3 regions of the Hydrogenophaga pseudoflava genome follow, and region 3 is predicted to be linked to each of the others. Evidence: predicted binding sites of a transcription regulator. Region 3 holds the regulator's gene; each other region holds the start of a gene.

Region 1 (2,263 bases), 2.0 Mb from region 3:
CCGTCTTCCACGGTGATCACGCCTTCCTTGCCGACCTTGTCCATCGCGTTGGCGATGATCTCGCCGATGGAGGTGTCGCTGTTGGCGGAGATGGAGCCGACCTGGGCGATTTCCTTGCTGGTGGTGGTGGGCTTGGAGGCCTTCTTCAGCTCGGCGATCAGGGACTCGACGGCACGGTCGATACCGCGCTTGAGGTCCATCGGGTTCATGCCGGCGGCCACGTACTTCATGCCTTCGCGCACGATGGCCTGGGCCAGCACGGTGGCGGTGGTGGTGCCGTCACCAGCGTTGTCCGAAGTCTTGGAAGCAACTTCCTTGACCATCTGGGCGCCCATGTTCTGGAGCTTGTCCTTGAGTTCGATTTCCTTGGCCACGGACACGCCGTCCTTGGTCACGGTGGGGGCGCCGAAGGAGCGCTCGAGCACCACGTTGCGACCCTTGGGGCCCAGGGTGGTCTTGACCGCGTTGGCCAGGACGTTCACGCCTTCAACCATGCGGGCGCGGGCTTCGCCGCCGAAAATGACGTCTTTTGCTGCCATGTTGATTTCTCCGGATTCAGTAAATGGGGATGGATGAGGGGCGAATTACTTCTCGACGACCGCGAACAGGTCGTCTTCCTTCATGACCAGCAGTTCGTTGCCATCGACCTTGACGGTCTGGCCGCTGTACTTGCCGAACAGAACGCGGTCACCGACCTTGACGTTCATGGCGGACAGTTCGCCCTTGTCGTTTTTCTTGCCGGGACCGACGGCCAGGACTTCGCCCTGATCGGGCTTCTCTGCGGCGGCGTCGGGGATGACGATGCCGGAGGCGGTCTTGGTTTCGCTGTCAATGCGCTTGACGATCACGCGATCGGCGAGAGGACGAAGGTTCATTGCATCTCCTGAAATGGATCAAATGTTGGGGGTCAGATGGGCGGGGCCACTGGCCATGGGGCTGGGCCCCGCGGATCGACTGGGAGTCGGGTGTTAGCACTCAACTCCAGCGAGTGCTAATCATAAGGGCCGGTCCTGCCCATTTCAAGTGCGTCCCCGGAAATTCCAGGCTGCCAGATGATCTGCCATATTGGCAGCCATTGGCGGAGTGGCAGTGTTTCGCAGAGACTTGGCCGATGGCAAGTGCCTGAATTCAAAGAATTTTTTGTCTGGCACGGTTCTTGGAAAGTGGCAGGCATCGGCAGACTTTCCCCCACCCTCACCATGTCCACCACCACTGCAGCCACCGCCGCACCGGCGGCCAGTCCCGAGCCGGACGCCGTTGAAATCTCCCTGTACGAGTCGCGCCGGAAGATCCAGACACGTTCGGTCAGCGGCACCTTCACCCACCTGCGCTGGGCCGCGGTCTGGTTCACCCAGATCCTGTTCTATGCGCTGCCCTGGTTCAACTGGAACGGGCGCCAGGCGGTGCTGTTCGACCTGCTCTCGCGCCGCTTCTACCTGGGTGGTCTGGTGCTGTACCCGCAGGACTTCATCTACCTCACCGGCCTGCTGGTGATGTCGGCGCTGTCGCTGTTCCTGTTCACCGCGGTGGCCGGGCGCCTGTGGTGCGGCTACGCCTGCCCGCAGACGGTCTACACCGAGATCTTCATGTGGATCGAGAAGAAGATCGAGGGCGACCGCGCGGCCCGCATCCGGCTGGACGACGCGCCCATGAGCGGCGCCAAGTTCGCGCGCCGTGGTGCCAAGCACCTGGCCTGGGTGCTGTTCGCGCTGTGGACCGGTTTCACCTTCGTCGGCTACTTCACGCCGATCCGCGCCCAGACCGCCGAGGTGCTGGCGGGCACCATGGGTGCCTGGCAGACCTTCTGGATCTTCTTCTACGGCTTCGCCACCTACGGCAACGCGGGCTTCATGCGCGAGCAGGTCTGCAAGTACATGTGCCCCTATGCCCGCTTCCAGAGCGCGATGTTCGACAAGGACACCTTGATCGTGACCTACGACGCCGCCCGCGGCGAACCGCGCGGCTCGCGCGGCAAGAAGGTCGATCCGAAGGAAAAGGGCCTGGGTTCGTGTGTGGACTGCACGCTGTGCGTGCAGGTCTGCCCCACCGGCATCGACATCCGCAAGGGCCTGCAGTACGAGTGCATCGGCTGCGGCGCCTGCGCCGACGTGTGCGACGAGGTGATGGACAAGTTCGGCTACGCCCGCGGCCTGGTCAAGTACTCGACCCAGAACGCCATGACCGGCGGCTGGGACAAGGCACAGACGATCCGCCGCGCGCTGCGCCCGCGCGTGCTGGTGTACTCGACCATCCTGGCCGCCAT
Region 2 (2,263 bases), 2.2 Mb from region 3:
GCGGCGACACCCCGTCCTCCACCTCCGCGCGCGCCAGCGCCAGCGCGGCCAGGGCGTTGGGTGCCCAGGCCAGGGCCACCGCCCCCAGTTCCTGCGCCTCGCCCCAGAGCCGTTCGCGCAGCGCCGCCCGCCCGCCGAACAGGCGCAGGCTGGCCGCCACCTCCAGCAACACGGCCTCTTCGGCGATGGCGACACGGGGCGTGAACTGCAGCGCCCAGACCGCCAGCGCCTGCAGCGCCGCGTCAGTGGGGGACGGCGGGTCGTCGGTGCTCGGCAGTCGGAGTGCGGACCACAGCATGGTCGGCCTCGCGAGGAACAGGGAAACGGTCGGCGGCTCCATGGCCCAGGTCCAGGTCCAGCAGCCGGGGCGGCAGCACCGCCGACAGCCCGGCCGGCAGCGCCGGCAGCTGCAGCGTGTGCGCCAGTGGTGGGCCCTTGCGCTTGATCACGTCGACCGCCAGGGCCCAGCCGGCACCCGGACGCACCAGCAGGCGCAGGGGCGCCGCCGACGATTCGCGCGCTGAGACTGCCGGCCGGCACAGCCACACCGGGCCTTCGTGCTCACTGGCCAGCACCTGCAGGCGCCGCAACTGCGCCGGCCGTGCCTGGGGCAGCCAGGCCAGCACCGCCCCGCAGCTGCCGGCCTTGACCAGCTGTTCGGTGGCCCAGAGGCGCTCGACCGGGGTGCCGGCCTGCACCCAGACCAGCTGCCGGGCTGTGACGCCGTACGGCAGCAGACCCGGCAGGTGCGGTGGCTGCGGCGGCCCGACCAGCACCACCTCCCGCCCGGTGGCGCAGACCCGGCCCAGCGCCGGCCCCAGCAGGCGGAACTCCAGGGCACCCGCTGGGCTCGACAACAGTTCGGTCAGCCCGAATCCGGGCCAGCCCCCGCCCGGCAAGGCTGCGTCAAGCGCCCCGAACCCGCTGGCGCAGCTGGCCGTGACCGGCCGGCCCAGCGTATCGCCGCGCCAGACGAGGGCGGACAGGCTGGCCGGCAGATCGCCGGACGGGCGGATGAACGGGGTGGGCATGGTGGCAGCAAGGACTCAAATACTGTTTTTATGTACAGTAAAAGAAATCGAACCGATTGTCCACCCCCGGATATCACGGTCATGGAACCATTCAATTAGCACTCACTCATAGAGAGTGCTAACATTTCTGCAAGACCACCTGAGGAGGTTCTTCACATGTCCACCACCCTGCTCGCCCCCGCCGCCCTGCCGACCACCACGCTGGCCATCGCCAGCCCGTGGAACCGTTCGCTGACGCTGCCGCCGCTGGGCAACCTGGACGCGTACATCTCCGCGGTCAACCGCATGCCGCTGCTGACGCTCGAAGAAGAGCAGTCGGCCGCCCGCCGCCTGCGCGACCACAACGACCTGGAAGCCGCCGGCCAGCTGGTGATGTCGCACCTGCGTCTGGTGGTGTCCATCGCCCGCCAGTACCTGGGCTACGGCCTGCCGCACGGCGACCTGATCCAGGAAGGCAACGTGGGCCTGATGAAGGCCGTCAAGCGCTTCGACCCCGACCAGGGCGTGCGCCTGGTGAGCTACGCCATCCACTGGATCAAGGCCGAGATCCACGAATACATCCTGAAGAACTGGCGCATGGTCAAGGTCGCCACGACCAAGGCCCAGCGCAAGCTGTTCTTCAACCTGCGCTCGATGAAGCAGGGCTTCCGCGCCGAGGCCGCCGAAGGCGACACCCACCGCGAGGCCCTGTCCGACAGCGAGATCGACGTGGTCGCGCGCGACCTCAAGGTCAAGCCCGAGGAAGTGCGCGAGATGGAAACCCGCCTGTCCGGCGGCGACGTGGTGCTCGACCCCTCGCCCGCCGACGACGGCGAAGAGACCTACGGCCCGATCGCCTGGCTGGCCGACGCCAACCACGAGCCGACCGCGATGATCGAATCGGCCCAGCGCGACGTGCTGGCCACCGAAGGCATTGCGCGGGCCATGGGCGAACTGGACGACCGCTCGCGCCGCATCGTGACCGAGCGCTGGCTCAAGGTGAACGACGACGGCTCGGGCGGCATGACGCTGCACGAACTGGCCGCTGAGTACGGCGTGAGCGCCGAGCGAATCCGCCAGATCGAGGTCGCGGCCATGAAGAAGATGCGCAAGGCCCTGGCCGAATTCGCCTGAGCCCGCGTGCTCAGCGCACGAGATCGATGCGGTCGATGGTCGGCCGCACCCCCAGCCGCGCCGGCAGGCCGATCGTGCCCACACCGGGCGTCACCAGCAGCTGCCCGGCCCTTGTGCCG
Region 3 (2,263 bases):
CGAAAGGATTTCCAGCTCCTGGCTTCCTCCGGGCACCACCAGCCGAACCAGATCACCCACTCGCGCCTTCAGCAGAGCGCGGGCCACGGGAGACACCCAGCTGATCTCGCCGCGGGAGCTGTCTGCCTCGTCCACGCCGAGAATGGTCACCGTGGTCTCCCTGCCCTCATCGTCCGCATAGGTCACGGTGGCACCGAAAAACACCTGGTCGCCGCCATGGTGCTGCGAGCAGTCCACCACCTCGGCGACTTCAAGCCGGCGCGTGAGAAAGCGGATGCGCCGGTCGATTTCGCGCAGGCGCTTCTTGCCATACAGATAGTCGCCGTTCTCGGACCGGTCTCCGTTGCTGGCGGCCCAGTGAACGATCTCGACGATGCGGGGCCGCTCGTCGTCGATCAGCGCCATCAACTCGGTCCGCAGCCGGTCGTAACCCGCTCGGGTGATGTAGTTCACCCCGGTCGGCAGCACCGCCGGTTCGGGCAGGTCGTCGTCTGCGTCGGAGTCGGTTTCGCGGGTGAATGCTTTGCTCATGAAGAAACGGCCCGGGGAGAACGCTTCGGAGCGAAAAAGAAAAAAGCCCGCAGCTTGTGGCTGCGGGCTTTTCATTTGGTGCGGCTGGCAGGAATCGAACCCACGACCCCTTGGTTCGTAGCCAAGTACTCTATCCAGCTGAGCTACAGCCGCGAAGACATGCATTGTAGCACGGTTTTTTGGTAGGCCGTGTTGGGCTTGAACCAACGACCAAAGGATTATGAGTCCTCTGCTCTGACCAACTGAGCTAACGGCCCGACGAGGCCCGCATTGTAGGGCGCAGTAACGCCCTGCTCATTTGTGGCTCAGGGCGTTGCTCACCAGCTTGGCGGTCACGTCGACGATCTGGATCATGCGGTCGTACGGCATGCGCTGCGGACCGATAACACCCAGCGTGCCCACCACCTGACCGTCCACCTCGTAGGGTGCCGTGACCACCGACAGGTCCTCAAAGGGCACGACATGGCTTTCGCCACCGATGTAGATGCGCACACCATCGGCCTGTGAAGACACGTCGAGCAGGCGGATCAGCTGGGTCTTCTGTTCGAACAGATCGAACAGCTGGCGAAGATGCCCCATATCGCTGGAAAACTCGCTCACCGACAGCAGGTTGCGCTCGCCCGAGACCACCACCTCCTCACGCTCGGCGCTTGCGTCGGCCCCGATGTCCACAGCGGCCTGCATCAGCGCCGCGATCTCCCCCCGCAAGGCCTCGACCTCGTTGCGCAGCCGCGCCCGCACTTCTTCCATCGTCAGGCCGGCGTAGTGGGCATTGAGGAAGTTGGCCGCCTCCAGCAACTGCGACTGGGTGAAGTTCGCCTGTGTGTGGATGATGCGGTTCTGCACATCCCCGTCTGGCGACACAAGGATCACCAGCACGCGGCGCTCCGACAGGCTCAGGAATTCGATGTGCCGGAACACCGAGGCGCGCCGCGGCGCCATCACCACACCCACGTACTGCGACAGGCTGGAAAGCATCTGGGCGGCGTGGCTGATGACGCGCTGCGGCTGAGCGCCCGCCTCGATGCCGGTGGCGCCGATGTTCTCTGCACCCGAAATGTCCTCGCGCCGCACGGTGAGCATGGTGTCCACGAACAGCCGGTAGCCTCTGGCGGTGGGGATGCGCCCGGCCGAGGTGTGGGGGCTGGCGATGAGCCCCAGTTCCTCCAGGTCGCTCATCACGTTGCGGATGGTCGCCGGTGAGAGCTCCATGCCGGCCGCCTTGGCCAGCGTGCGGGAACCGACGGGTTGGCCGTCGGCGATGTAGCGCTCGACCAAGGTCTTGAGCAGAAGTTTGGATCGGTCGTCCAGCATGGCCCCATTTTACGGACGGTGCCACCCGAAAACAGGGAATGAGGACAAGGGTTTCCGGGGGGCCGACTGCCCTTTCCCCCTATGTTGTAATTTGCACATGACCCAGCCAGACACCCGCCGCCACGAGGCCTCTGCGCCGAAGCGCCACCTGCGATTCGCCCATGTGGCCATCGTCGGCAAGTACCAGGCACCCGGCTCTGGCAAGGTGGTCGAGACACTGGCCGAGTTCCTGCATGACGAAGGATGCGACGTCTCGCTGGAGCGGGACACCGCGCTCAACACCGGCCTGCTGCAATACCCGGCGCTGGACGTCCCTGCCATGGGCCGGTCCATCGACCTGGCGCTGGTGCTCGGCGGCGACGGCACCATGCTGGGCATTGGTCGGCAACTGGCCCGCTATGGCGTGCCCCTGGTGGGC

What was found. The regulator HrcA, encoded in region 3, represses chaperone genes, less so after heat shock. The targets are predictions, from matches to a motif close to TTAGCACTCNNNNNNNNNGAGTGCTAA.
Region 1: the regulator HrcA is predicted to act here: its motif matches at 969-995, upstream of groES (co-chaperone GroES).
Region 2: the regulator HrcA is predicted to act here: its motif matches at 1,127-1,153, upstream of rpoH (RNA polymerase sigma factor RpoH).

The regions. Positions count from the first base shown of each region.
Region 1 is NZ_CP037867.1:4,158,117-4,160,379, reverse strand. It holds gene groL (chaperonin GroEL) at 1-539, opposite strand, end outside; gene groES (co-chaperone GroES) at 585-875, opposite strand; gene ccoG (cytochrome c oxidase accessory protein CcoG) at 1,200-2,263, shown strand, end outside.
Region 2 is NZ_CP037867.1:3,967,997-3,970,259, forward strand. It holds gene HPF_RS19055 (Y-family DNA polymerase) at 1-298, opposite strand, end outside; gene imuA (translesion DNA synthesis-associated protein ImuA) at 243-1,031, opposite strand; gene rpoH (RNA polymerase sigma factor RpoH) at 1,188-2,144, shown strand; gene HPF_RS19070 (metallophosphoesterase) at 2,155-2,263, opposite strand, start outside.
Region 3 is NZ_CP037867.1:1,339,176-1,341,438, reverse strand. It holds gene greB (transcription elongation factor GreB) at 1-606, opposite strand, end outside; tRNA gene HPF_RS06610 (tRNA-Arg) at 608-684, opposite strand; tRNA gene HPF_RS06605 (tRNA-Ile) at 712-788, opposite strand; gene hrcA (heat-inducible transcriptional repressor HrcA) at 826-1,845, opposite strand; gene HPF_RS06595 (NAD kinase) at 1,943-2,263, shown strand, end outside.